3 regions of the Peribacillus sp. NPDC060253 genome follow, and region 3 is predicted to be linked to each of the others. Evidence: riboswitches for the same ligand, from Rfam matches in the RefSeq annotation. Region 3 holds a riboswitch; each other region holds the start of a gene.
What was found. A riboswitch is a leader RNA that binds a small molecule or an ion and turns the genes downstream of it on or off. The one in region 3 is predicted to bind S-adenosylmethionine.
Positions count from the first base shown of each region.

Region 1 (7,415 bases), on a different contig from region 3:
GGATTAGGGGCAACTCCCAACAATGACAAGTCTGCCATTGCAAGTAAATTTGCTCCCTCGAGATACGTATCTTATCCTAAGGATGCATTCCCTATTAAATAATGATTTAGAACAAACAAGAAGCCCTTCAGTATAAAATCTGAAGGGCTTCACATCATTAATGAAATGACTTAAACCAAACCAGGGAATTATCTTCCACCACTAACATTTATGATCTCTCCTAATATGTAGGTTGAAGCATCGGATGCAAGGAAAGCTATACTTTCTGCTATCTCAATTGGTTTTGCTATTCGTTTAATTGGAATCGCTTCAGACATACGGGCAAGACGGTCATCATTTGGTGCGAATTTTTCATGGAAAGGTGTTTCCACTACACCAGGAGCCACTCCGTTGACAATGATTCCGTGTTCGATTAGTTCCCTGGACATGCCAATCGTCATCGTATTTAAAGCACCTTTCGTCGCCGCGTAATGAATACTTTCGCCAGCACCACCAATTCTTGCAGCTGTTGAAGAGATATTAATAATTCTCCCTTTTTTTCTAGGAATCATATACTTTAAGACAGCTTGTGAACACAAAAGGACACTCGTAATGTTTAGCTTGTATGTTTCTTCCCACAATTCTACACTTGCATCTATAAATGTACTCTGTCGAATGCCACCAGCAGCATTATTTACTAACACATCAATTGACCCAAAGTAATCAACGGCTTGTTTAACCATTTCATCGACTTGTTCTTTATTTGTAACATCAGCCTGAATTGATATTGCTTGTCCACCATTTTTATGAATATTTTTTATAACTTCTAAAGCACTTTTCTCATTTGAACGGAAATTAACGACGATTTTTGCTCCTTTAGATGCAAGTAATTCAGCTGTCGCACGGCCAATACCAGAACTTGCTCCAGTAATTAAAACCACTTTCCCCATTAAGTCTTGCATGTTTTATCCCCCCCAAATGGATTTCATAAGAAATCTTATTAATTTATAAAGCACGCTATTTCAATTATAATCAAGTATCCTCCGAGTGCTATATAATTTAGTAGCCATGAAATTAACATATTTCAATAAATTCATGGACAGTCTTTTTACGTACGCGTAAATGTAACGCTTCCTTACAAGGATTTACGGTCCAGGCATTACTTCGATTGATTAAACCTATGTAGCAACAGCAAAGGAACCTCTATGGCAGACACACCATAAGAGGATTAACTATGAATCTACCAAAGTTCAATACTGATACTTGTGGGTTTTTGGTTTATAATAACAACCATCTAGTCTTTTGAGGGGTGATCTTATGAATGAATATAATGTTACGGTCAGGAATGGCAGTACCTTAATTTTGTCAGAAATCATTAAAGCTGAAGATGAAAGAGAAGTCCTTGGCACTCTTTTGATTTCCAGTGAATTATTTAATCAACCATTTACCGACATCAGGATTTTAGAACGCTGATTTGTGCCTGCCCGTTCCATTTGTTACACTGTAATAAATCTTAATACGGTAGGCGATATTATGTGTGGACGTTTCACCCTTTTCACTGACATTGAAGAAATAAAAGAACGGTTTGATATCCAAGGATCATTTGATGAGGAATACCAATACAGCTATAATATTGCACCTTCCCACTCCGTGCTCTCCGTCATTAATGACGGAACTAGGAATCGACTTGGATATCTTCGGTGGGGGCTCATTCCTTTTTGGGCAAAAGACGAAAAAGTGGGCTACAAAATGATCAATGCCAGGGCGGAAACCATTGCTGAGAAGGCAAGCTTCAAGAATGCGTATAAGAAGAAACGATGCCTGATAGTCGCTGACTCTTTTTATGAATGGAAGAAGACACCAGAGCGAAAAATACCGATGCGAATAAAACTTAAGACTCATGCTCCATTTGGAATGGCCGGTCTTTGGGAATTCTGGAAATCTCCCGAAGGCATCAGTATATATTCATGCTCCGTTATAACAACCGTTCCTAATGAGCTAATGTCCAGGATTCATGATCGTATGCCTGTCATCCTTAAACCGGAAGATGAAAAAGATTGGTTGAATCCATCCATTAATGATCCTGCCTATCTGCAGCAATATTTAAAGTCATTCGATTCGGAACAGATGGAAGCATTTGAAGTATCGACTGATGTGAACTCGACTAAAAATAATTCACCTACCCTAATACAAAAAAATTGCTGAGAGGTCTTTAGACCTCTTTTTTATATTCGTTCCTTCCCAATAAATGGCGATATTAGGGGGTGTAATGTTAATAAAACTTATTTACTGCACTTATAAAAATCCCTTTTTAATCATGTGGAATAATTTTAACTTAACCTTGCGATAATAAACAAAATGCTGTACTCTTATATTTGCTTTTCAATTTGACATTCGATGTCACTTTCAGAAAGTGGACTCATCTAAACTTAGAGTGGTTTCGGCAAGTTTCCAGCCTGCTGCTTTTCTGAGGACTTCGTGACATTTGATATTATTTTCACTATATAATGTAGATCTTCTTATCAAGAGAGACGGAGGGACTGGCCCGAAGATGTCTCGGCAGCAGACTTAATAGGAGTGCTGTGCCAAATCCAGCAGGCAGATTCTAGCCTGAAAGATAAGGAGGGTGTTTTTTATAAATTAAAAGACCTCTTCTTGTTTTTAATAGAAGGGGTCTTTTTTTGCTTACAGTTTTTTTAGCATTCTTCCATGACTGGGATATTATCATCTTTTAATAGGGGATATTTGCGAAAACTGTTAAAAGAATAAGAGCTGTGACACATGTCATGGGAAAAATAAAAAGAGGTGTTCATCATGAGTACAAACAATAAAGGGAATCCATGGGCGTTGATCCCATTTGTCGTGTTTTTAATTTTATTTATAGGTTCAGGGGTCATTACAAAAGATTTTTATTCATTTCCTGTGATTGTAGCGATTTCAATTGCATCAGCCGCCGCACTGGCAATGAATCGAAAAGAGTCTTTCAATGAAAAGGTCGAAATTTTTTGTAAAGGTGCCGGGGACTCCAATATTATGTTAATGGTTATCATTTTCCTTTTGGCCGGCGCTTTTTCAGAAGTTGCAAATGGCATGGGGGCAGTTGAATCAACGGTGAATCTTGCCCTTGCGGTTTTTCCGCAAAATCTTTTAATGATAGGGATTTTCATTATCGCATGTTTTATTTCTTTATCAATGGGGACAAGCATGGGAACGATTGTAGCGCTTGCACCTATAGGGGTGGGAATTAGTGAGCAAACTGATATTTCGCTTGCCCTTTCAATGGCCGCCGTTATCGGTGGTGCGATGTTTGGTGATAACCTATCCTTCATATCAGATACGACAATAGCGGCAGTTCGTACTCAGGGCACTAAAATGAAGGATAAGTTTAAAGTGAATTTTTTCATCGTGTTACCTGCTGCCATCATCACATGTGCCATCCTAGGAATTTTAACAATGGGAGAACAAGCCTCCATCTCCCAACATTCATATAATTGGGTGAAGATCCTTCCTTATCTTGGTGTTTTGATCACAGCATTGGCAGGTGTCAATGTGTTCCTGGTTCTTTCCACAGGAATTGTTTTTGCAGGTATGATCGGTATGGCGGATGGCAGTTATAAACTGTTGGATGTCATTCAAAAGACGGGAGTTGGGATGGCGGGAATGTATGAAATCTCTTTCCTGGCCATTTTAATTGCAGGAATGGTGTCTGTCATCAGACATAATGGCGGCATTGATTATCTTCTCCAAGTCGTGCTCCGAAATAGTAAATCAAAAAAAGGCGCTGAATTCAGCATTGCCGGGCTTGTTAGTTTGACTAACCTTTCAACGGCCAATAACACGATTTCAATAATTATTGCCGGACCTCTTGCCAAAAATATTGCTGAACAGTATGGGATTGATCCCCGTAAATCGGCGAGCCTGCTTGACGTTTTTGCCTGTTGTATCCAAGGGTTAATTCCATATGGGGCCCAGCTTCTGATAGCGGCGGGTGTAGCAAAGATTTCTCCGATTAGCATCTTGCCATATTCATATTACCCACTTTTAATTGGCGTTTGTGGAGTGATAGCAATCTTGATTGGTTTTCCACGATTTCAGGCGGGAGAAGATATAGCGAAGAAACGTACTTCTTAAAATGAGAATAAGCATGAAAATAAACCCTGAATCATTAGATTCAGGGTTTTACTTTGTAAGGTGTATGGAAACATTGGTGAAAAATAATTAAAAAGAGCGATGTCACCCTCGCTCTTCCATCAGTTTAAGTCTTATCACTGTTTAGGAATTCCGATTCATATTGATTAACCCAACGCATAATGGTTGTGTGAGCTAGTCGTTATGAATAGAAGACAACACCAACTAAACCAGAAAGAATAATGACATAGGCTGGGTGCCAGCGTAATTTCAATAGGGCAAATAACGATAATCCAAAAACGAGTAATAAGCTTATCGTATGCCATGAAAAGTTCAGGCCTATCAAATGATTGGAAAGTGCAAAGCTGATCGCTGCAAAGAGGATTAAACTAGTGACAACGGGTCTTAATCCATAAAACATCGATTGAATAACTGGATAATGATTCAATTTGCTGAAGAAGGTGGCTATAACGGTTACGAGTATAATGGCAGGAAGCAAGATTCCGAGAACGGATGATATGGCTCCTGCTAATCCAGCAGTCGAATAGCCTACAAGAATGGCACTATTGGTGGTGATTGGCCCGGGAGACATGCCGGAAATAGCGATTACATCGGTGAATTGTTGCGTCGTCATCCATCCGTGCTGTGAGAATTCCGATTCTATTACGGGAATCATGGCGTATCCGCCACCAAACGATACAAAGCCGATTATAAAGAAGGTGCTAAACAACTCCCACAAGTCCATCATTCTTAATCACACGCTTTCTTGAAAATTAGTTAGACCCTTTATTGATTTACCTATATGCCTGCACCCATGAAAGGTTCGAAATCAGTTTCTTCTTTCTTTTCTTTTCGGTCCAACTGGACTTCGTAACCTAATTTCCTTTTAATGGAGATAGACACAATACCCGCTATTGCTCCTGCTAATATAGCTAAAACAGGTTGAACGAAGAAAAGGGCAGGAAGACCAACTATTAAAATAATGAAAGTTGATTTGTCAACAATAGCTGTTTTTCCTATCTTGATAGCTGCGAAGGCGATGATGGCTACTATGGAAGCTCTAATCGATATGAATGCGGCTTCTATCTTCGGATTATCCTGAATGAAAAAATATAAAATGCCGAGAAGTAGTACAATTAAAAAGGTAGGTAATGAAACACCAATCATGGCTGCCATTGCGCCCTTCATTCCGGCAATTCGATGGCCGATAAAGGTGGCGGAGTTAATGGCGACAGCTCCCGGTACGGATTGAGATAAAGCAAAAACATCCGTAACTTCTTCACTTGTCAGCCATTTTCTCTTCTCCACTACTTCTTTTTCGATTAAGGGGATCATCGCAAACCCGCCTCCGAATGTCACAGGTGCCATTTTAAAAAAGGTCCAAAATAATTGGAACAGTGTTTTCCATTGTCCTTTCATTGACATACTCACTTCCTTTGCTGCTCTGTATAATTCTTATCATTAACATATCAAAGAAAAAGGAATGGGTAAATTGCAACAAAATCATCGGGTATAACAAAACGTTATACCCAGAAGCTTTATCCGTTTTATATAGAATTTCATTAAGGCCCACCTAATCAGGGGAAATAGCGTTGTTTTCTTATTTCACCATTTAGCTATATGATGCTATCATTTTATTAAACCATTAAAAGACAAGGAGGTCGGTTTCTTGAAAATAGAAAATCTAAGAATGTTTTGTTTAGTGGTGGATGAAGGAAGTATAAGCCAGGCAGCGAGGTTAAGCTTCTTATCTCAACCCGCAGCAACAAGACAGATTCATCAATTGGAGAATTTTTATAACACTTTGTTATTCGACCGTGAGGAAGGGAGGCTGAGAGTGACGGAAGCAGGAAAGTTGTTATACCCTTTTGCAAAAGCTATTGTAAATGACTTTAACCATTCAAAAGTAGTGATTCAGCAATCAACGGGCGAGTACAATGCTAACCTCATAGTAGGTGCATCCTTGACAATCGGTGAGTATTTGTTGCCGAGCTTGCTTGGGAAATTCAAAAAACAACAGCCTGAAATAAAAGTGACATTAACGATAAAAAATACCCCACGGGTTCTGGAGGATTTATCAAACGATGTCATTGATTTGGCCTTGGTGGAAGGACTTGTGGAAAACACCGATTTTATTGTAGACAAGTTCGCCGAAGACGAATTGATATTGGTTTGTCCATTTGACCACCCATGGAAAGACAGAAAAGAAATCCAGCTAGAGGAATTGGGAAATGAAAGGATGATATGGCGTGAATCCATATCAGGGACACGACTTATCGTAGAAAACATGTTAAGGGAGCATGGGGTTTTAGAAAAAATAGAAAGCTACATGGAGATTGGTAGTACTCAAGCGATAAAAAGTGCGGTTGAGGCTGGACTTGGGATCAGCATTTTGCCAAGGTTGACAGTTGCCAGGGAATTGGAACAAGGTTTTTTGCGGGAAGTGGGTATTTCCAGAATAGATATAACAAGAAATCTGTGGCTCGTCAGGAAAAACAAGCGTTTTAATAAAATAGGGGTGTCTAATTTTGTGGATTTTCTTCGATAGTGAATGAATTACGTCACCTCTCATCGCTTGGTTATATTTAAAGTGAAATTTTTGGCAGGTGACAAAGTGTTCAAATGATTTTTGAAAATAGTTTATTGGCAGCGTTTTCATGGTTTTGGTTAACGATGTGGCTGGGACTATGGATGCCAGGTTACCTTACTAGAATCGCAGAGATGAAATCGGGATATAGCGTATTGATGACAGACATGGTCTTGGCTTCCATCACGATTTTCATGCCTCTACCTGGATAACCATCGCTCAAAGCATGGCAAAAGGTTATGCCTATACTTTTTTAATGACTAGCCTTCAGGTTTTAATGTAGTTACTTCCTGGCCGATCAGGATTAATGACGAGCCAAAGCGCATCGTTTATGAATATAGCAGGGAGGCCTTTTATCACTAGTGTGCTTGACAATCGCATACGAAAACGTATCACTTGGTTTTGTGTATTCCTTCTTTTTTGCCGCAGGCTTTCTTCTAATTTTTAGAATTGAGTTCTCAATCTTCGTTAAACCAGCTTAAAGGCTCGAATTAGGAGATGCAAAAGCAAAGACTTCTACAATATAAAAAGTTAGAGGTTTTTACATTGGATAAAGGTTCTTCTCAATAGAGAGGGGCATTTTTGCATTTGGATATACAGCTTACGCACCTTTATATGAAATGTATAACAAAATGGGGCCTTACATATTTTCTATAGAAAAAAATATCTCATAATGTCTTTATGTTCAAAATATACCGCAAATTAAGTATGCATGTATGCT
Region 1 covers NZ_JBHXAS010000159.1:54-7,468, reverse strand. Annotated here, with positions in the region: gene ACFWE9_RS24285 (SDR family NAD(P)-dependent oxidoreductase) at 189-941, opposite strand; gene ACFWE9_RS24280 (hypothetical protein) at 1,297-1,452, shown strand; gene ACFWE9_RS24275 (SOS response-associated peptidase) at 1,513-2,184, shown strand; SAM riboswitch class I at 2,496-2,603, shown strand; gene ACFWE9_RS24270 (Na+/H+ antiporter NhaC family protein) at 2,794-4,110, shown strand; gene ACFWE9_RS24265 (chromate transporter) at 4,310-4,855, opposite strand; gene ACFWE9_RS24260 (chromate transporter) at 4,906-5,532, opposite strand; gene ACFWE9_RS24255 (LysR family transcriptional regulator) at 5,777-6,655, shown strand; gene ACFWE9_RS24250 (hypothetical protein) at 6,730-6,906, shown strand.
Region 1: it holds a riboswitch for S-adenosylmethionine, as region 3 does, so the genes downstream of both, ACFWE9_RS24270 (Na+/H+ antiporter NhaC family protein) here and ACFWE9_RS12170 (methionine ABC transporter ATP-binding protein) in region 3, are expected to answer to the same signal.

Region 2 (11,718 bases), on a different contig from region 3:
TGGTTTTCCAGAACTACGCTTTATATCCACATATGTCCGTCTTTGACAATATGGCTTTTGGATTAAAGCTCAGGAAAACGCCGAAAGCGGAAATCAAGCAAAGAGTCAATGAAGCGGCAAAGATCCTCGGACTGGAAGAGTTTCTAAATAGGAAACCCAAAGCCCTTTCAGGTGGTCAGCGCCAGCGTGTGGCACTTGGCCGTGCAATTGTACGTGACGCAAAAGTTTTTTTGATGGATGAGCCATTATCCAATCTCGACGCAAAGCTACGGGTTCAAATGCGGGCGGAAATCGCTAAACTACATAAACGACTGGACACCACAACGATATATGTCACACATGACCAAACAGAGGCAATGACCATGGCGACACGCCTTGTCGTTATGAAGGACGGTATCATCCAACAGGTCGGTGCGCCAAAAGAAGTTTACGAGAAACCGATAAATGTTTTTGTCGGTGGCTTTATAGGATCACCTGCGATGAACTTCTTTACCGGAACATTAAAAGAAGGTATCTTTAAAATTGGTGAGCAATCGCTCGAAATACCTGTATTTAAGATGAAGATGCTGCGTGATCAAGGATATGTCGGAAAAGAAATCATCCTCGGCATCCGACCAGAGGATTTCCATAATGAAGGAGCTTACTTCACGGAGTCCACTAACACTACATTCACGACCCAAATTGATGTAGCTGAACTCATGGGTGCGGAAATTATGCTTTACTCCACATTCGAGGGGCAGGACTTCGTTGCCCGGGTGGATGCGAAAAATATTATCCATGCAGGCGAAAACATCGAGCTTGCCCTCGACATGAATAAAGCCCACTTTTTTGATAAAGGGACCGAACATCGCATTCTGGTTGAAGAAGATGAACAGATTGCTGAAGGCATGAAGTTGCCTGCTAATTAAATAAACAAAAGACCCGTTCATGAACGGGTCTTTTTGTGTTTTCTGACAACTATTCCTGCACCAATAGCACTTCATCATGTCCGCATTCTGAGCATTTCATGATATGCGGGCATTGGCCTTTCTGAAGGGATTGAGGGTACCCGTCGTTTAGCTTGAGTGTGTCTATGTCCATATAGGCGCTGTATTCATCAGCGTAATCCATGAATTTCCCTTTATCGTCAAGATCACTGCCGCATTCCGGGCAATTCACATGAATTTTTCTTAGACCGTTACAAAGCGGGCATAAAGACATTGTTTTTCCTCCTGTTTCAGATAACGTTTTGATCTTAAGTTTTTTCATTCCATGATTCAAATATTGAAACACCCTCCCTAAAAACAGTGGGAGGGCATTCCTAGGCATTATTTATTAACCATGTTAGCTGGGTCGACCCACGCTTTGAATTCATCTTCCGTCAGGAATTCCAATTTCAACGCTGCTTCTTTTAACGTAGAATTGTCCTTGAATGCAGTTTTGGCGATCTTGGCTGCTTTTTCATAACCAATATGAGGGTTCAATGCCGTAACCAACATAAGGGAACGTTCTACATTTTCTTTGATTTTATCTTCATTTGCAGTGATGCCAACCGCACAATTATTGTTGAAAGAGTGAATGCCTTCCGTCAATAATTTAACCGTTTGCAGGAAGTTATAGATGATGACAGGTTTAAAAACGTTCAATTCGAAGTTACCTTGGCTTGCTGCAAAGCCAATTGTCGCATCGTTACCCACGATTTGTGTCGCAATCATCGTAAGCGCTTCACTTTGTGTTGGATTGACTTTACCTGGCATGATGGAGCTGCCTGGCTCATTTTCTGGAATGGCAATTTCACCGATTCCGCTTCTAGGACCACTTGCCAACCATCTGACATCGTTCGCAATTTTCATTAAATCTGCTGCCAGTGCTTTCAATGCACCATGTGCATAAACGATTTCGTTATGGCTTGTCAATGCATGGAATTTATTATCCGAAGTGACAAAAGGATGTCCTGTATCCGCTGCGATTTGTTTAGCAGAAAGTCCCGGGAATTCTTTTTTTGTATTGATTCCCGTTCCTACAGCCGTTCCTCCAAGTGCAAGGTTCAATAATTTTTGGCTGCTCTCCTCAATCATCGCCAAGTCTTTTTCAAGCATCGCCTTCCAACCGGAAATTTCTTGTCCTAAAGTTAGTGGAGTTGCATCTTGAAGGTGTGTCCGGCCAATTTTCACGACATCCCAAAATTCTTTTTCTTTTGAATCGAATGTATCACGAAGTGCTTTGATGGCAGGAACCAATTTTTCAGCGACTTCCATGAAGGCTGCAATGTGCATGGCGGTCGGGAATGTATCATTGGAGCTTTGTGCCTTGTTAACATCATCATTCGGGTGAAGAGTTTCAGATTCACCATTTTCTTTTAACCATTCATTCCCTTTGTTAGCGACCACTTCGTTCAGGTTCATATTACTTTGTGTGCCGCTTCCCGTTTGCCAGACCACAAGCGGGAAATGTTCATCAAGCGTACCTTCAAGAATTTCGCCGCAAATCTTAATGATGGCATTTTTTTTCACTTCCGAAATATCACCAAGATCATAGTTCACCTTTGCCGCAGCTTGTTTAACATATGCAAATGCACGTACTAATTCAATTGGCATTTTTTCATTACCGATTTTGAAATTATTGCGGCTTCTCTCAGTTTGTGCTCCCCAATATTTATCAGCAGGAACTTTCACTTCACCCATCGTATCTCGTTCGATTCTGTATTCCATGTGTTCTCCTCCTAAGTTTGCACTATTCATCGAAGACCTTATGTATATGAAATGAATAATGTCGTATTATTTTTCTCTCTATACATTGTACAAATTTTATTATTTTAAAGCAAAAAAACCGTCCAGCTTCCCCTCCCCTTTTTCTAAATAATCCATTTAATATTGCGATTATCCCTGCCCCCCTGCAGATTTTTGATGTTTTTTTAAAATACGTAAAGTGTCGATACCGCTTGGCCCCAACCGACCCAACCCTGCACATCTAAGCAATTTCCTTCCAAAATGTTCTTGACAGTAATTTATATATATAGTAAATTCAAAAGAAATTGAATAATCTAAACTCTTATCGAGAGAGGTAGAGGGAATGGCCCGATGACACCTCAGCAACCTTCATTTGTTTCAAACCAATGAAAAGGTGCTAATTCCACAAGTTTGTGAACTTGGAAGATAAGAAGAATGACTCATCCCCATTTAATCAAAGTCTTCTTCTTAAAGAAGACTTTTTTTTATTTTATATAACTCAAAGGAGCAGTGAAAACTATGTACAAAACCGAAACATATCTTGCTCAATTAGGAAATCGCAGTGAAACGGCGACGGGAACAGTCAATCCGCCGGTATACTTTTCAACAGCTTTCCGCCACGAAGGAATTGGCCAATCGACAGGATTCGATTACACAAGGACAGGTAATCCCACACGACAGCTATTGGAACGATCCATTGCCGATTTGGAAAAAGGCGACCAAGGATATGCCTGCAGTTCAGGAATGGCTGCCATTTCCACGATACTGGCTTTATTTAAATCAGGCGATGCATGGATTGTCAGCGAGGATCTTTATGGCGGTACATATCGACTGTTAGAACAAGGTTTTAAAAAATGGGGGTTGCAGTGTGACTATGTAAACACTTGTTGTTTGGAGGATATCGAGAAAGCCATCACTCCTCACACGAAAGCCATCTTCATCGAAACTCCCACTAACCCCCTTATGCAGCAAACGGACATTAGCGCCGTTGCCGCACTGGCAAAACAATTTAATCTATTGTTAATCGTTGATAACACTTTTTATACGCCTCTTATTCAGCAACCCATCCTGCTTGGCGCGGATATTGTCATTCACAGTGCCACCAAGTATCTAGGTGGTCATAATGATGTACTTGCCGGACTGATCGTGGCTAGCGGCGCGGATTTATGTGAGGCACTTGCCTTCCATCATAATGGTACCGGCGCGGTCTTGAGCCCCTTTGATTCTTGGCTGCTGATGCGCGGAATGAAAACCCTGGCATTGCGGATGGAACGTCATGAAAAGAATGCCAAGATACTTGTAGATTACTTATCGGAACATGATTGTGTAACGGACGTATTGTATCCCGGAAGAGGCGGCATGATTTCATTCCGTATCATTGATGAATCAGCGGTCAACCCATTTTTACAATCGCTCTCATTAATTTCGTTTGCAGAAAGCCTTGGAGGGGTTGAAAGCTTCATCACCTATCCCGCTACACAAACACATGCCGATATACCGCTTGAAGTCAGAACGGCAAATGGGGTTTGTAATCGCCTGCTCCGCTTCTCCGTTGGCATCGAGGATAGCGATGATTTGATTGGGGACTTACAGCAAGCATTCGCACATGTAAAAAGGGAGGCACTACGATGACAGATCATGATTTTAGTTTTGAAACCAAATTACTTCATAATCAACATAAATTCGATCCAACAACAGGCGGTGTGAGCGTCCCCATTCAGCACGCATCCACTTTCCATCAATCCGATATCGATTCTTTCGGCAAATATGATTACAGCAGAAGCGGGAACCCAACTCGCGAGGCACTTGAAGATATCATAGCCGAACTTGAGGAGGGCACTCACGGCTTTGCCTTTTCATCGGGTATGGCAGCCATCTCAACCGCCTTTCTTTTGTTGTCTGCCGGTGACCATATCGTCATTTCCGAAGATGTGTATGGCGGAACGTTCAGGATGGTCACAAGCGTACTGACGCGTTTCAATATTGAGCATACCTTTGTTGACATGACGGATCTGGAAAGCGTCAAAGCGGCCATTCAGCCAAATACGAGAGCCATATACATTGAAACGCCTTCAAATCCTTTACTTAAAGTGACCGATATTCAAGCCGTATGTAATATCGCAAAAAAAGCAGGTGCCTTAAGCTTTGTTGATAATACATTCTTGACACCAGCGTTACAAAAGCCGTTGAACCTGGGCGCTGATGTTGTCCTTCATAGTGCGACGAAGTTTTTATCCGGACATAGTGATGTAGTAGCTGGACTTGCCGTAGTGAAGGATCCGGAATTGGCAGACAGACTCGGTTCCCTCCAAAACTCCTTTGGAGCTGTACTTGGTGTTCAGGATGCCTGGCTAGTAATGAGGGGTCTGAAAACATTGTCGGTCAGAATGGAACACTCCCAAAGAGGAGCTGAAAAGATTGCCTCCTACTTAAAGGAGCAGCCATTAGTGAAAAAAGTTTATTATCCTGGTCTTGCCGATCATCCACAGTATGCCATCCAGGAGGGACAGTCCCTTGGTGCAGGAGCGGTCTTATCATTTGAATTGGAAAGCGAGGAAATTTTCCGCTCATTCGTGAACACTGTTGAACTCCCTGTTTTTGCTGTGAGTCTTGGAGCGGTCGAATCGATATTATCCTACCCGGCTAAAATGTCACATGCTGCCATGCCTGCTGATGAAAGGGAAAAGCGAGGCATCACCAACAGCCTGCTTCGTCTCTCAGTCGGACTTGAAAATCCGGACGATTTAATCAAGGACTTTGATGCCGCCCTTGTACGTATTGCAAAAGGGGAAGCTATTGCTGCAAAATGATGAAAAGATGGGTGCCTCATATATAATGGGCACCCTTTTTTTGCACAAATATCGCTTCTTTCTCAACCCAGCCAAAAAAAGGCCAACGATTTCTCGATGGCCTCACTATCATTTCTTCATATTATATTTATCAAGGAAGCGATCCACGCGTCCGCCTTTTTCAGCGAATTTCTGTTTGCCTGTATAAAATGGGTGCGTATTTGAACTGATCTCGACTTTTAATAATGGGTACGTTTGACCGTCCTCCCACTCGATCGTTTCATTGGACGTTTTTGTGGACCCCGTCAAAAATTTATAACCACTGTTGGTATCCATAAATACTACTTGTTGATAATCAGGATGAATTTCTTGTTTCACTATTATCACCTCATTGTTAGTATAGATATATGTTAACCGTAATGATAACTATTATCAATATTTATGCTTGAGAGTGCCAATAGAGGCACCCACAATATAGTGTAATCTTGTCTATCCATCCTTATTCAATTGTATTTCACCCGGCCATCCCTTTATGTGGACCAGCCTGCAGTTCATACATTTGATAGTACTTCCCTTTCAATCCCATTAATTCTTCATGTGTACCCTTCTCCGTAATTCGCCCTTTATCCAACACCAGAATTTGGTCGGCATTTTTAATCGTGGAAAGTCTATGGGCAATGATGAAGGTCGTTCTCCCTTTTTTCAGCACCTCCATTCCCTCCTGGATAATTGCCTCTGTTTCCGTATCGATGCTTGCTGTCGCTTCATCCAAAATCAATATCGCCGGATTGAATGCAAGAGCACGTGCAAAAGAGATTAGCTGGCGCTGTCCAGAAGATAAGGTTCCACCTTTTTCTATCACGGGTTCATCCAGCCCTAAAGGAAGATGCTTCAGCACTTTGTCCCCTCCTACATCCTTTAATGCCTTTTCAACCATTTCCCTTGTGATTCCTTTATGGTTCAGGGAGATATTGGATGCGATGGTGCCAGTAAATAAATAGGGATCTTGAAGGACAATTCCCATATGCTCCCTAAGCGTTTGATGGGGTATATCCAGAATACCCCTTCCGTCAATTTTGATTTGCCCTTCACTGCTGTCATAAAAACGGAACAATAAATTCATTATAGAACTTTTTCCCGAACCAGTATGGCCAACCAAGGCGACCGTTTCCCCTTGTTTTGCTGAGAAGGAAATGTCTTTTAACACATATTCATTATCCTTATAGCCAAAAGAAACATGGTCAAATTGCACATTTCCTTTGTATCTGGATATGTTTTCATCACTGACTGCCAATCCCTGCTCATCCAATAAACTGAATGCCCGCTCCCCTGCAACGAGTGCCTGTTCCAGGTTGGCGAACTGATTGACGATTCCGTGAAGCGGATGAAGCAGGCGGCTGATCAAATCAACAATTGCATACATCATCCCTAAAGAAATCGCTGAACTAGCTGTAAGTGAAATTCCACCGAAATACCAGACGAATGCTATCAGCGCCAAAACCTTAATGACACCAATCAAGTTCCCACCCGTCAACGAATTTAAATGGAGCATTTTATTTTGATAGGAATAATGCTCCCGGTTTAAACTTTCAAAAGATTGCTTCGTCTCCTTTTCACGTCCAAATGCCTGAATGATGTTCATTCCAGAAATGGATTCATTGATCATCCCATTAATATCACTGACCCGCTCCCGAATGATGTGATTATATTTCGAGGCGAATTTACGGTATACCTTCGTCCAGATAACGATGATTGGAATAAGTAAAAGGCCCATAGTACCAGCACGTGCATCCAGAATATATAGAGCGATGAGTACTCCGAAGATATTAATCGTGCTCGAAAAGAAGTTGGCGAGCACGGTTACATATAATTCCCTGATCGCCTCGGTATCATTTGTGACCCTTGCTACAACTTTCCCCGCTGGCATATTATCGAAATAACGAATCGGCAACCGGGAAATATGTGTGAAAATATCATTTCGCATCCTCTGAATGATTCGGTTAGCCGCTTTCTGTAGATAAAAGCTTTGCCCATATTGAAAAATGGATGAGATGATGACAAGGCCAAAGTAAAAAGCCACAAGCTTCAAGATTCGCGGGATTTCCGGTTGGTAAAACCCCATCACTTCCTGACTCGTCAATTTCTCTACTTGCGCCCTTTGCTCTTTCCCGTCTTTCTTGATGATTAACGTTTGGTTCTCCAAGGTTCTGCGGCCATCCATGGGTATACCTTCGTTTAAGAAGACAAATTGATTGCCAACCTGCAAAACATGGACTTCTCTGCCTTTCTTCTCACCTTCAGTAAAGTAATCCGCCCGTTTATACCAATTTTCATCATACTTAACAGCATCTTTTCCTTTTTCCGATTCATACCAAGAAGATTCGATGCCAAGTATATGTGAGTCGATGATTTTCTTGGCAACGAATGGGCCCGTTAAATCGGCCGCTACTGAAAGTGTCAGCATGATCAATGCGCCAATGATCAATTTTTTATAAAGGGCAGCATAATCAAACAGTTTCTTTACGACCTTCATGCCTTCATCTCCGTCCCTTCGTCAACCTGCTGTCGCTCGTATTGCTCCCTATACCAGCCATTATGTTGCAGTAAATCCTCATGAGTTCCCTCTTCGATGATCTCTCCACTGTCCAACACGATGATCCTATCCGCATGTTGAACGGCTGATAAGCGATGGGTTGTGATGATGGTCGTTTTCCCTGCCCGTTCATTTTGGATATTTTCAATGATTGTCGTTTCCGTTTTCGCATCTACAGCAGATAAGGAATCATCCAATATAAGGATTTCCGGATTTTTGATCAGTGCCCTCGCAATCGAGATCCTCTGCTTTTGCCCTCCAGAAAGAGCGACACCCTTCTCACCGACGAGTGTCTCAAGACGATTGGGCAGCATCATTAAATCCTTCTCAAAATCAGCAAGGCGGATAGCTTCAGCCAGTTCATCTTCCGTTGCATCCATTTTACCGAATAAGATATTTTCCCTCACAGATTTTGAAAATAAAAAATGGTCCTGTGGAACGTAGCCGATCCATTTGCGTATATCTTCAAGATCCAGTTGCTCCAACGGCATGCCGGCAAAAGATATTTCCCCTTTTCCTAAAGGATATTCCCGCAGCAATTGCTTCACGAATGTCGTTTTTCCACTTCCTGTTTTTCCGACTATCCCTAAAGTTTGACCACGTTCAAGTCGAACGGAAATATTGGATAGATTCACTACAGATGAGGATGGGTATGTAAAAAACACTTGATTGAATCCCATATTTTCCGGATTTGGAATACGCTCCAGCCCCATTGAGTTTTTCACATCCGCTTCATATGAAAGGGTATCTTGAACACGATCAAGTGAAGCATTTCCCCTTTGCATGACATTGATCAGTTCACCCACCGCGATCATCGGCCAGATTAACATGCCTAGGTACACATTGAACGAAACAAGTCCGCCTAGCGTTATGGTCTGTTGAAAAACCAGATAAGCACCATAGCCCAAACCGATTAAATAACTGATGCCGATAATAATGCTGATCGTCGGATCAAAGAGGGCATCGATTCTTGCCACTGCAAGGTTTTTACGATATACATCCTCTGTCATTTCATCAAATTGCTTTTCGTCCTCCCGTTCCTGAACATAGGCCCGAATTACACGGACACCTGAAATGGATTCCAGAACCTTGTCATTTAAAGTACCAAAGGCAGCTTGTGCATCCGTAAATCGTTTATAAATTTTCTTCACATAGATTTGCATCATCACTGCCATGATTGGAAGGGGCAGCACCGCCGCAATCGTCAACTGCCAGCTGATGGTTGCACCCATCATGACAACGACCGTAATGGTGAACAGCACCGAGTCAACGAGCGTCAATATCCCGAAGCCAGCAGTGAGTGAAATTGCCTTTAAATCATTGGTGGCCCTTGCCATTAAGTCCCCTGTCCGGTTTTTTTCATAAAAAGCCGGCGACATTTTCATCAAATGCCCCATAAACCCTGACCTTAGTTTTCGTTCGACCAAGTTTCCGCCGCCAAATAACAGATAACTCCATAAATACCCAAATAAGTAGCTGCCACACAGCACCATAAGCAAATAAATAACGTATTTCATGACTCCTTCCTGCGTCATGTTGCCATTGTTCATATCATCGATGGCATTCCCGACGAGCTTCGGCGGGATAACCTCCAAAATATTCACAAGACATAAAAATAAAATGGCCCAGGTATAACGCTGCCATTGTTCCTTAAAGAACCAAGACAGCTTTTTAAAAATCGCAAACATGAATTCCCCTCCCTTTAGTTCCAAACTGCCCCTGCGCTAACCGCTTTCTGGATCTCCTGGCTGCAGTAAAACTCCCAATGTTTTTTGTCTCATTTATAATTCCTCCTATCTTTTATATGGAAAGGATGCTATTGCACCTTAATCCCCAAAGACCAAAAAGCCTCCGCCAATTAGCGGAAGCTTTTAGATGTGTAAGAACACATATAAAGGCGCAGGCCGCGAAAATCCACAACCTGCGCTTTAAACGATCAATGAGCACATTCGAGACTTTATCTAGAAAGACAATGTCTCAAGGCAGGAGGACGTATGATAATATTCGGTTATGGCATCTATGTGCTTAACTGATTTAGTCATGACGTTCGTCTCCTTTCTCATTGAATAATGGTAATATTTAACTCGTGTTTAAAGATTACTACGTGTGTATATTTTTGTCAATTGTCAGTTTTCTAGATTATTGATGGATAATCCTTTATTCTTAATAAGAATGACGTAACCTAAGGAGGTTCAGCATATGCAATGGAGAAAATATATACTCCTAGCGGTTCCCTTTTTATTTTTATCCATTTTCATCTTATTTGCCGTACCGGCCAAATATACACCATTATCCTTTATTCCCGTGTTACTTTTCTGGATCGTTTATTATATTTTATTGCACCTGGAAAAGAAGAAGAAAAATAACCGATAACAAAATTCAACGATGAACTTGAGGGCGTTGCAAATGCAAAGCCCCTTTCTTGACCGCTCTGCATATAATGATTGAAAAACATTCGTGGTGATTGTATGTTCTCCCAATATGTGCAGAAGCTGTTAGGCAAAAGCTTTGTTAAAACGAAACCCATCATCGATGCGGAAAGTTATGACACGTTAAAATCCCATTTACAAAAAGAGCTTTTTCAGCCTACGGACGGGTCAAAAGCTTTTTTCCCCGAGGAAACCGCGCTTGTTAAAAGCATTCGATCCAAGACGGCTGCCTTGAATCGCAATAATATCACAAGAACACAAGCATATCTTGCTTATTATAATCGTAACCCCGAGGTACATTGGGCCTTTTTAGCACATATGGTTTCAAGGAATGGAGGATACCATATGACTGACTTGAAAAGTTCATCCATGACCCATCTCCTTGACAGCGCGGAACGGCAGAAATTTTTCCTGTTCCTTGAGCGCGCCAATTCAGCCATATTTGCCGATGCCTTCCCTCAACTCCTTTTATATGAACATTCTAAACAAAAAGAGCTTCCATTAAGAAAGTATTTACCCCTCTTCCATATTTCAAGATTCATGGCCCCGATTTGGGAATCTTTCATCAAGGAACCCCAGTCATCCCTTTTAACAACGTCGCTTATCATCAATGAACAAAGAATGCTTCAGGAAAGGGTAATAAAACGCACCCATCATGGTGAAATCCTCCGGAGGCTTGATTTTCAACTACAGGAATTCTTAGGCTTCACCAACGTGATCTTTCCTTATGCAAATAAGAAGGACGGACTCCATTCCTTGACCGGACTTACCGTTGAACGCTTTGCCGATCCGAAACAGCGTATAGAAACGGGAAAATTCTTATATGAGCTTCTTTTTCAGCCCGCTGTTTTTCGCGGTGTTAGCCAGTTTATAAAAGAGGTTACGCATACTGGTTCGAGAAAGGATTATTGGCAAACCATATATACCTCCGATGCATCCGCATCCAAAGATGATAAAATTTACAGTCCCACCCTACATGATGCATGGTCAGATCAAATTTTCTTTCCTCCCCCTTCCATTGATTGGTTTACAAAGGAAAGCCAGGTTGAAGATTTACAAAGCTCTCCTATTATTAAAAAGGTGGACCTGACCAACAAGGTGCTCGAAAATGTCGAACATCTCAAAACCATAAACGAACTGAAAGCCTTTTTCTAGCATCAAGCCTCTTACTTTGAATATCCCATCCTCCTTTTGGCAAG
Region 2 covers NZ_JBHXAS010000123.1:641-12,358, reverse strand. Annotated here, with positions in the region: gene ACFWE9_RS22305 (ABC transporter ATP-binding protein) at 1-908, shown strand, start outside; gene ACFWE9_RS22300 (hypothetical protein) at 958-1,200, opposite strand; gene fumC (class II fumarate hydratase) at 1,308-2,690, opposite strand; SAM riboswitch class I at 3,028-3,141, shown strand; gene ACFWE9_RS22290 (methionine biosynthesis PLP-dependent protein) at 3,228-4,340, shown strand; gene metC (cystathionine beta-lyase) at 4,337-5,518, shown strand; gene ACFWE9_RS22280 (type B 50S ribosomal protein L31) at 5,627-5,875, opposite strand; gene ACFWE9_RS22275 (ABC transporter ATP-binding protein) at 6,012-8,030, opposite strand; gene ACFWE9_RS22270 (ABC transporter ATP-binding protein) at 8,027-9,778, opposite strand; gene ACFWE9_RS22265 (hypothetical protein) at 10,290-10,463, shown strand; gene ACFWE9_RS22260 (DUF2515 family protein) at 10,559-11,674, shown strand.
Region 2: it holds a riboswitch for S-adenosylmethionine, as region 3 does, so the genes downstream of both, ACFWE9_RS22290 (methionine biosynthesis PLP-dependent protein) here and ACFWE9_RS12170 (methionine ABC transporter ATP-binding protein) in region 3, are expected to answer to the same signal.

Region 3 (11,718 bases):
GGAGGGAAGAAGAAAAGCAGCATCATTACGGGGACCATTAAGGCGCCACCGCCAATTCCAAATAACCCTGAGCTGAAACCCACGACAAATGTAATCAATACAGCTATCAGAGGGTGGTATCCATAGGAAAATGAATGTCCATTATCCGTTTTATACGTTTTAACGATCTTCCCTTTTCCAGGCTTGAAAACCATGGGCTTCAAACGATCTTTCACTAATAGCACGATAGCCATGAAAACCATGAAAATTCCAAAATACAAGGAGAAAGCTTCCACGTTAAGGTTCCTATTCACATAGGCTCCAATTATGCCACCAGGTGAACTGCCTATGAAGAAGACTAAGCCTGCCTTATAATCCACCACTTTATGTTTTAAATAAGATAAAGTAGATGATAAACCGGTAAAAATCATGATCACGGTTGATACACCGACAGCAATCTGGGGTGTCAGTTCATCGATTATATCTGTAGATGTACCTAAATACAAAAGAGAAGGTACAATGATGATGCCACCGCCCAGACCGACAAGAGAGCCGATTGATCCCGCTATTAATCCGATACCTACTAATACTACCCATACCATGAGAAAATCCGCCTTTATCTGTTTGTGATTCTAGCGCTCAATAACTAGCTTGTCACGTTATCACTTCATTAATTATATAATGCCTGTTAAAACAAACCAAGCTGCTTAGGAGCCAGTCCTTCATATTCTATACCAAGCAATTCAATCATTTGCTTGGCATTATCTGCGGCATCTCCGCCTGAGTTATTATTGAAAAGGACATATATCTCCTTACATTGCTTTTCTAATATCCTGATCTTCTCCACCCATTCAGTTAATTCCTGATGATTATATCGGTATAAATACCTGACTTCCCGCCAATTATCTCCCGAAGATGATTTCTGCCAACCATGCAAATTTCGGCCATGAAAGCGTATCAGGGTTTTATCTGGATGAGTCGGATGCAGGACGACAGGAATGGACCCTTCTCCAGCCTGCGGCTCATCACATACAGTATGAATCCAACCTTCCTTTTGGATAAAATCCAAAGTTTGCTGGACCATGGTGGATCTGTACCAGCTTTGATTCCGGAATTCTATGGCAACTAGCATATCGCCCATCTCAGCTCTGCACCATCGTAGGTAGTTTACATTCTCACGTTTACAATCAAACCATGGTGGAAATTGAAATAGGACCATAGCAAGCTTGCCGGCCTTCTGATAAGCTTCAAGAGAGTCGCGAAAGGCTTTGAACATTTCCTTTTTACTTTCAAATGGAATTTCCCCACGCTGATGTCCTGTCATCCCCTGATAGGCTTTAACGACAAATTGAAAGGACGCAGGTGTCTCTGACACCCACTTTTCACTGTTCCTCTTAGGCTGGACTGCATAAAATGAGGCATCCACCTCCACAATGGGAAAATGAGCCCCATACTCTTTCAGTTTATCACGTTGGGGCACCCCGCCATGATATAAACTATCATGATCGCCCCAGCCAGTCACACCAACATAAATCATCTGCACCATTACTCCTTTCTGCTGACAAGACCCGTTTCCGACTTTTCCCTTACTATTTTTTTACCCTTGCATAGGCATATTTAATCTTTGCATAATGGCGGCCGGATTTCACTTTCCAAAATAAAAAGCCTGCCAAGTCTCCCTGGCAGGCTTTTGTATGAATGGATTGTGCTGAATCGCCTTTCAGGCGATCCGTCGGTTATTATCCGATGGAGCCTTCCATTTCGAACTTGATCAGACGGTTCATTTCAACCGCGTATTCCATTGGAAGTTCTTTTGTAAATGGTTCGATGAAGCCCATTACGATCATTTCCGTTGCTTCTTGCTCAGAGATTCCGCGGCTCATCAGGTAGAACAATTGCTCTTCCGATACTTTGGAAACCTTTGCTTCGTGTTCAAGGGAAATGTTATCATTCAAGATTTCATTATAAGGAATTGTATCAGATGTAGACTGATTATCCATGATTAATGTATCACATTCAATGTTAGAACGAGCACCATCCGCTTTACGTCCGAAGTGAACGATACCACGGTATGTTACTTTACCGCCTTGTTTAGAAATTGATTTTGAGACGATAGTTGAAGATGTATTTGGCGCAAGATGAATCATTTTCGCTCCAGCATCTTGATGTTGGCCTTTTCCAGCAATGGCAATCGATAATGTCATACCGCGAGCGCCTTCACCTTTTAAGATGACAGCAGGATATTTCATTGTCAATTTAGAACCGATGTTACCATCAATCCATTCCATTGTTGCGTTAGCATCACAAACCGCACGTTTCGTAACCAAGTTAAACACGTTGTTTGCCCAGTTTTGAATCGTTGTGTAACGGCAGTAAGCATCTTTTTTAATGATGATTTCAACAACCGCACTATGAAGGGAGTTAGTTGTATAAACAGGTGCTGTACAACCTTCTACATAGTGAACGGATGCGCCTTCATCAACAATGATTAGCGTACGTTCGAATTGACCCATGTTTTCAGAGTTGATTCGGAAATAAGCTTGAAGCGGAGTATCCACTTTAACACCTTTTGGAACATAGATGAAAGATCCGCCTGACCATACAGCTGAATTCAAAGCCGAAAACTTATTATCAGTAGGCGGGATTGTTTTACCGAAATGCTCACGGAAGATATCTTCATTTTCACGAAGTGCAGAGTCCGTATCTTTAAAGACGATACCCAAATCTTCCAATTCTACTTTCATGCTGTGGTAAACCACTTCTGATTCATATTGAGCAGATACGCCAGCAAGATATTTTTGTTCGGCTTCAGGAATTCCCAATTTATCAAAAGTCTGTTTGATTTCTTCAGGAACCTCATCCCAAGACTTCTCTGATTTCTCTGATGGCTTAACATAGTATGTGATTTCATCAAAGTTCAGGCTCTGCATGTCGCCGCCCCATTGAGGCATTGGCATGTTGTAAAAATGCTCCAATGATTTCAAACGGAAATCAAGCATCCATTGCGGTTCATCCTTCATTCGAGAAATTTCTTCCACGATTTCTTTTGTCAGACCACGCTTTGAACGGAAGATGGAAACATCTTTATCCGCAAAGCCATATTTATAATCGCCGATTTCAGGCATTTTCTTTGCCATAGCTCGTATTCCTCCATTTCAAATGGCTGAATTACAACAGCTCATTTTAATTTAATTATTCCTTCAATCCCTTTTCCATGGCTTTCCAAGCTAGGGTCGCACACTTGATTCGGGCTGGGAATTTAGAAACACCTTGAAGGGCTTCAATATCCCCAAGGTCCATCTCATTGTCGTATTCTTTTCCCTGAATCATTAAGGAAAAAGTCTCGGACATCGCTAGAGCAGTATCAACGTCTTTGCCCTTAATGGCTTGAGTCATCATGGAAGCCGAACTCATGGATATCGAACATCCGTCACCATCGAATTTAACATCGCTGACTTTTCCATCTTCAATCTTCATCGTTAAACGAATCCGATCACCGCAAGTTGGATTGTTCATATCGATTGTCATGCTGCCATCCTCAAGCATACCTTTGTTACGTGGTTTCTTATAATGATCCATAATGACCTGACGGTAAAGTGTATCTAAGTTATCAAAAGACATTGCTGAAATACTCCTTCGTTTTAACAAGCCCGGACACAAGCTTATCAATATCTTCTTCCGTGTTATAGAGATAGAAACTTGCTCTTGCTGTCGATGACACGTCAAGCCATTTCATTAATGGCTGTGCGCAGTGATGACCGGCACGGACAGCAATTCCATCTGCATCAAGTACGGTAGCGACATCATGTGGATGTACGTCATTCATATTAAAGGTAACTACACCCGCACGCTTTTCTGAATCTTTAGGACCGTATATGGTCAGCCCTTCGATTGCGGACATTTTCTCCATTGCATAAGCGGCGAGTTTATGTTCATGCCGTTCAATATGATCCAAGCCAATTTCCTCCAAGAAATCAATTGCAGCCCCCATGCCGATGGCGCCGGCAATGATTGGGGTACCGCCTTCGAATTTCCACGGGAGTTCTTTCCATGTAGACTCATACAAGCCTACGAAATCAATCATCTCTCCGCCGAATTCAATTGGCTCCATTTTTTCAAGAAGTTCTTTTTTTCCATATAATACGCCGATACCTGTTGGACCGACCATTTTATGGCCTGAGAAGGCAAAGAAATCACAATCCAAATCACGGACATCCACTTTTAGATGCGGCGTGCTTTGTGCCCCGTCGACTACCATTACAGCATTGTGTTCATGGGCAATTTTTGCGATTTCCTTCACAGGATTGATAACGCCAAGTACATTCGAAACCTGCATGATAGAAACGATTTTCGTTGCATCCGTAATTGTAGCCCTCACATCATCAAGTGAAATCGTGCCATCCTCTTGAAGCGGAATATACTTCAGTACAGCGCCTTTTTCTTTGGCAAGCTGCTGCCATGGAATGATATTACTGTGGTGCTCCATGTAAGAGATGACGATTTCGTCACCCTCTTTTACATTTGCTCCACCGTAACTTCTTGCTACAGTATTTAAAGAAGTGGTCGTTCCTCTAGTAAAGATGATTTCTTCTGTAGAAGAAGCATTAATGAATTTACGCACCTTTTCACGTGCACCTTCATACGCATCCGTAGCTTTTGTTCCTAGTGTATGCACTCCGCGGTGAACATTCGAGTTGTATCCACGGTAATATTGCTCAATCGCTTCAATCACTGCAGCCGGTTTTTGCGAGGTCGCAGCACTATCTAAATAAACTAATGGCTGACCGTTGACTTCTTGATCTAATATCGGAAAAAGCTTACGAATTTCGTATGGGTTCATTACTGTACTTTCCTTTCAATGACCGCTACTAATTGTTTTTTAACTCCCTCAATAGGAAGCTGGTTAACAACAGGGGCCAAGAATCCGTGAATGACAAGTCTTTCTGCTTCTTTCTTCGTAATACCACGGCTCATTAAATAATACAGTTGAAGCGGGTCAACACGACCTACAGAAGCAGCGTGACCAGCCGTTACATCATCTTCATCAATTAAAAGGATTGGATTGGCGTCTCCACGTGCTTTTTCACTTAACATCAGTACGCGTGATTCTTGTTCGGCATTGGCCTTTGTAGCACCATACTCTATTTTTCCAATTCCATTAAAAATGGAGGATGCGGCGTCTTTCATGACACCGTGCTTAAGGATATAGCCCTCAGAGCGTTTGCCATAATGAATGATCGCTGTCGTAAAGTTTTGTTTTTGTTCCCCGCGACCGACTACAACGGTTTTAGTATCACCGTGCGAGCCATCGCCCATTAGATATGTTGTGTTATCTGAAATCGTATTTCCATCGTTCATCAGGCCAAGTGCCCACTCAATACGAGCGTCACGTCCTGCCACCCCACGGCGGTTAACGTATGTCGTAAAGCCTTTTGAAAGGGTATCGACCGCCCCGTATTCCACTTTTGCATTTGCATTCGCAAATACTTCAGTTACGATGTTGGCAATCCCTTCGTTAGACTCAACAGTTGAGAAATAGTTCTCTACATATGTGACAGAGCTATTATCTTCCGCTACGATCAATACATGGTTGAAAAGTGTAGTATCAGGATTATCCAATAGGAATACCGATTGTATCGGCTCTTTGATTTCTACATTTTTCGGAACATAAAGGAATGCTCCCCCATTAACCAATGCAGCATGAAGTGCTGTTAAACGATGCTCATCTATTTTAACGCCGTCTTTCATGAAATATTTTTGCACGAGCTCAGCATGGTCACGAGCCGCTGTTAAAATATCCGTAAAAATGACGCCTTGTTCTTTCACATTTGCTGACAGATTGATATGTGCCGGCGTATTGTTGCGTTGAATGTATAAGTTTCCATTTTCTTCAATGATGGATTTGATTTCTTCCGGAAGCTCTTCTATAGAGGCAAAAGCTTCACTTTCAACCGCATGGGTCTTGAAAGAAGTAAAATTCCATTTGTCGATTTTCGTTTTATCCGGCTTTGGCATCGGGAGCTTTTCAAATTCAGAAAACGCTTGAATCCGAAGCTCTGAAAGCCAAGCAGGCTCGTTATTTTTAGTTGAATAAGAGCTTATATCCTCTTGTTCAAACGGTAATTTCGTTTCTGTAGTCATTGCAAATCCTCCTACTTACGCTTCTTCGCCAACAGTTTCGTCTTCAATGCCCAATTCTTGTTTGATCCAATCATAACCTTCCGCTTCCAAGCGGGCAGCAAGTTCAGGACCACCTGATTTTACGACACGTCCTTGCATCATAACATGTACATAGTCAGGAGTGATGTAATTCAATAGACGTTGGTAGTGAGTGATGATCAAGCATCCAAAGTCTTCTCCGCGCATTTCATTGATTCCTTTTGAAACGACTTTAAGTGCATCGATATCAAGCCCTGAATCAATCTCATCTAAAATGGCAATTTTAGGTTGAATCATCATTAATTGAAGAATCTCGTTACGTTTTTTCTCTCCGCCGGAAAAACCTTCATTTAAATAGCGTTGTGCCATATCTTCATCCATTTCAAGGAATTCCATTTTTTGGTCCATCTGACGGATGAATTTCATCAATGAAATTTCATCGCCTTCTTCACGGCGTGCATTAATGGAAGAACGTAAGAAGTCGGCGTTTGTAACACCATTGATTTCACTTGGATATTGCATAGCAAGGAATAGACCGACACGAGCACGCTCGTCGACTTCCATTTCCAAAACGTCTTCACCATCGAATGTGATGCTTCCGCTTGTTACTTCATATTTTGGGTGACCCATGATTGCTGATGATAAAGTTGATTTACCAGTTCCATTGGGTCCCATGATCGCATGGATTTCTCCACCTTTAACTTCAAGGTTAACCCCTTTTAAAATCTCTTTACCTTCAATAGATACGTGAAGATCTTTAACCGTTAATGTAGAAGCTGACATAATAATACCTCCGTGAACTAATTCCTATTTTATTACCAGAAAGAAAAACTTTCTTTACTATAATTTTCGTAAAAGCATTCTCACTTTATTCTCATTCCAATTTTATAACAAATCCAATTTAGAATCAACTAATATAGATAGGGGTTTCTACTTCTTACATGGTGAAAACCTGTCCAATTATAATAATACTAACAGTTATAGCCAACATACAGCATATTAAGCCTTATTTAGCTTTTGTTAAAATTATCTTATTATTCGGCAAATCTTTGTTCTTATTAATATATGTTCAAAAGATTTGGTTGGAAGGCATGAACGGTTCACTTTGAAAAGAAAAAAATCGGACTGTTTGGTGTTATGTAAGATAATCCAATAAGGAAACCCTTATTTTCTGGACCACTTATCATTTTACCTCTACAGACCGATCTTTTAAAGAACTCTTTTATATGCTTAGCCGTGAATTTTGCGTTGTAGGTCTAGAACCATTTTGTTGCACTTTTCATGTTCCCTATCTCGTTCCTTCTCAACCTCGATACGGAGGTCTAAGTTTCTACTGTACTCACTGTAGCCAATCCCATGTGAAGACTGCATCGCCTTTTCCATTTCGCTTGTTACATTTAACTCTAGAGTATTGATAGTGAACCATCCTTTCAAATTTGTGTTTCATTTTATTTCTTTCTTTAACCTTTTACCCTACTTTTCATACTTTAAACATAAAAAAAAACGACCCGAATTAAATCAGGCCGTTCCTCTTGAATCATTTATCCGCTGGTACAACCGCACCTTTGTATTCCTTAAGGATGAAATCTTTGATTTCTTTAGAATGCAATACTTCTACAAGCGCTTTGATTTCTTCTTTATTTTCATCGCCTTTATTTACAGCGATGACATTCACATAAGGTGATTCGGAATCTTCGATCGCAATTGAATCTTTCAATGGATTCAAGCCAGCGTCGATTGCATAGTTAGAGTTGATCAAAACAGCATCGCCTTCGCCGCTTTCATAGATTTTCGGAAGTAATGCCGCCTCATATTCAGCGTCGAATTTAAAGTTTTTCTTATTTTCAATGATGTCTTTCGTTGTAGCTGTCGTTTTATCGACGCCCTCTTTCAACTTGATGAGGCCATTCCTTTCCAACAGTGATAAAGCACGGCCATGGTCAGCGACAGAGCTGCTTAAAATGATCGTTGCTCCATCAGGAAGTTTATCGATGCTTTTATATTTTTGTGAATATAAACCGATAGGCTCGATGTGGATCCCGCCCGCATTGACGAAATCATATCCATTCTCTTTAATTGCCGACTCTAAGAAAGGTAAGTGTTGAAAATAGTTAGCATCCAATTCCTTATCGTTTAACGCCTTATTCGGTAAAACATAGTCCTGGAATGTTTCGATTTCCAAATCGATGCCTTTTTCTTTAAGTATTGGCTTTGCTTTCTCAAGGATTTCAGCATGCGGAACATTTGATGCACCTACAACTAATTTCTTCGATTCTTTTTCCGTATCGCTGCCGCTTTTATCCTTTTCACTTCCACAAGCTGCCAAAGCGATCGATAACACTAAAATTAATGCAAATCCCAAAAACTTTTTCATTCAATTCATCTCCCTTTATCTTTTGTCCAATTTAGATGTAATCATATCTCCAATAATTTGAATAATGAAGACGATAATTAAAATAACGATAGTCGCTACAAGAGTAACGTCATTGTGATTTCTTTGATAACCGTCCAGATAGGCTAGATTACCAAGCCCTCCTGCACCGATGACACCAGCCATTGCTGTGTAGCCGACCAATGCAATCGATGTTACCGTAATCCCGGAAATAAGGGCCGGCATCGACTCTGGAAGCAGTACCTTCCAAATGATCGTGCTCGTTTTAGCCCCCATAGATTTAGCAGCTTCAATTACACCTTTATCGATTTCACGGAGGCCGATTTCAACCATACGTGCATAAAATGGGGCCGCACCGATAATAAGTGCTGGCAGTGCAGCATTCTCACCAATCATGGAACCGACAAGTGCTTTAGTGAATGGAATGAGCAGCACGATCAAAATAAGAAACGGAATGGAACGGAATATATTAACGACAGCACTCATGACCACGTTAACCGCCCGATTTTGCCACATATTCCCTTTCCCTGTCAAGAACAGGATCAACCCTAATAGTATGCCTATAAAAAAGGTAGCTACTACAGAGATGCTCGTCATATATAGTGTTTCTTTCGTTGCTTCAATAATGTCTTCCCAATCCACATTCGGCAATAATTCTTCAAGCATGAGTAATCACCTCCACGCCTACCTGCTGCTCTTTAATGAATTCGATTGCGCGGAGCATTTCATCCTCTGTGCCATCAAGATGGATGAACAGCGTTCCATATGAACCACTTCTCGTTTGGGATATCTTACCTTGAACGATATTGACGTCCAACTCGAAGTTACGTACGAGCTTGGTGATCAACGGACTTTCGGCATGGTCCCCTACAAAGGTCAGTTGAATAACTTTACCTGCAGGAAAGCGTTCGAGTAAATGGTCCATTGTTTCTTTCGTTTCTTCCGGTTCCGTTACCTGTTGCACGAAACGCTTTGTCATTTGTTCTTTAGGATTCTTGAAAACATCCAGCACAGGTCCCTGTTCAACAACTTGCCCGCTTTCCATCACAGCCACACGGTGACAGATTTTACGTATTACATGCATCTCATGTGTTATCAACACAATCGTTAGCCCAAGGCGCTGATTGATGTCAACAAGCAATTCAAGAATTGAATCAGTAGTCTGTGGATCTAAAGCAGAAGTCGCTTCATCACATAGCAGTACTTTAGGATCATTGGCAAGAGCCCTGGCTATTCCCACCCTTTGCTTTTGCCCACCGCTCAATTGCGATGGATAAGCCTTTTCCCTGCCTTCCAGTCCGACTAACTTGATTAATTCGTTCACACGCTTGGTGCGTTCATATTTCGAAACTCCTGCAATTTCCAACGGAAAGGATATGTTCTCCTGGACGGTCCTGGACCACAATAGATTGAAATGTTGGAAAATCATGCTGATTTCTTGACGGGCCTTACGAAGCTTTGCCCCATTTATCTTAGAAATTTCCTTATCAGCCACCACAACGGATCCCTCCGTGGGTGTTTCCAAGCCATTGAGCATTCTGATCAAAGTACTTTTCCCAGCTCCACTGTAGCCAATAATACCGAAAATCTCGCCTTTATTTATTTCAACATTTACATTATTTACAGCCTTGATCGTCTCACTGCTTCCTTTTCCTGTTCGAAACAGCTTACTGACATTAGTCAATGTAATCATTAATACTCACCTCTTTTATCCAATAAAACCTATGAACTTAGTTGATTTCTCTACATAATTAGTTTGTGCTTTTAACAATTTCGCTGCCCATGCAAAGGTTACCCCAATATGGAATAGAAAAAACCTTTCTGCATGAGCAGAAAGGCAGGTAAAAAGATTGGCCTTCCTCTCATCTTCCAAAGTAATTAAACTTTGTGTGAATTGGCACCTTTCCAAGGAAATTTCCTTGTCGGTTGCCGGGTTTCATCGGGCACATCCCTCCACCTCTCTTGATAAGAGCTAATATATAGAATATTTTGTACATCATTAAGTTCTTTAGTATGGTGAAATTTTATCATAGATAAAAAAGGAGTGCAATGTATAATATTTCTATAATAATATGAACTTGTCTTTTCCTTAAATCGTTTTAGAAGCCAAGGAGACGATATTCGTCGCTTTTTCAATTGCCTGCTCTAAATCTTCAATTAAATCCTCAACATTTTCTATCCCAATGGATAGTCGGACTTGATCAGCACTCACACCCGCTTTCGCCAGACCTGCCTCATTCAATTGTTGATGGGTCGTACTGGCGGGATGGATGATTAAACTCTTAGCATCCCCAACATTCGCTACATGGGACCATAATTCAACCGAATTGATAAGTTTTGCTCCGGCCTCACGGTCACCTTGTATTCCGAAGGTCACAACCGCTCCAGCTCCCTTAGGCAAGTATTTATCTGCAAGGGCTTTATCCGGATGATCCTCATTAGCAGGATATGAAACCCAGGTCACAGCCGGTTGATTTCTCAAATATTGAATGACAGACTTGGTGTTCGAGATATGCTCTTTCATTCTTACATGCAGCGTTTCAAGTCCAAGCGTAAACTGAAATGCACTTTGGGCACTTAACGAAGGGCCTAAATCACGAAGTAATTGCACACGGGCTTTTGTAATAAAAGCAGCGGGTCCAACTGCCTCCGAGTACACGAGACCATCGTAGCTTGGATCAGGCTCGGTAAAGCCAGGGTAGTTTGGCGAGTTCCAGTCGAACTTCCCTCCGTCCACAATGACACCGCCTAATGTCGTTCCATTACCCAATAGCCATTTTGTAGCAGAGTGGATGACAATATCCGCTCCAAAATCAATGGGTCTGCAAAGATATGGTGTAGCGAAGGTATTATCGATAATTAAAGGTATGCCGGCATCGTGGGCGATATCCGCTACTGCTTCGATATCTAAAACCCTCAAGCTTGGATTTCCAATTGTTTCAGCAAATATGGCTTTTGTTTTTGGCGTAATCGCCCTTTTAAAATTTTCAGGGTCATCAGGGGAGACGAATTTCACTTTAATCCCATATTTAGGGAGAGTATTTTCAAAAAGATTATACGTACCACCATACAATGTAGAGGCTGAAACAATCTCATCCCCTGCACCGGCAATATTTAAGATTGACAGGGAAATGGCCGCCATTCCGCTTGCTGTTGCCAATCCGCCGATCCCGCCTTCCAATAAGGCC
Region 3 covers NZ_JBHXAS010000038.1:7,902-19,619, reverse strand. Annotated here, with positions in the region: gene ACFWE9_RS12215 (sulfite exporter TauE/SafE family protein) at 1-581, opposite strand, end outside; gene ACFWE9_RS12210 (DUF72 domain-containing protein) at 668-1,516, opposite strand; gene sufB (Fe-S cluster assembly protein SufB) at 1,719-3,116, opposite strand; gene sufU (Fe-S cluster assembly sulfur transfer protein SufU) at 3,172-3,600, opposite strand; gene ACFWE9_RS12195 (cysteine desulfurase) at 3,590-4,819, opposite strand; gene sufD (Fe-S cluster assembly protein SufD) at 4,819-6,120, opposite strand; gene sufC (Fe-S cluster assembly ATPase SufC) at 6,136-6,921, opposite strand; gene ACFWE9_RS27130 (YuzK family famiily protein) at 7,369-7,509, opposite strand; gene ACFWE9_RS12180 (MetQ/NlpA family ABC transporter substrate-binding protein) at 7,676-8,512, opposite strand; gene ACFWE9_RS12175 (methionine ABC transporter permease) at 8,528-9,196, opposite strand; gene ACFWE9_RS12170 (methionine ABC transporter ATP-binding protein) at 9,189-10,223, opposite strand; SAM riboswitch class I at 10,390-10,502, opposite strand; gene ACFWE9_RS12165 (O-acetylhomoserine aminocarboxypropyltransferase/cysteine synthase family protein) at 10,620-11,718, opposite strand, start outside.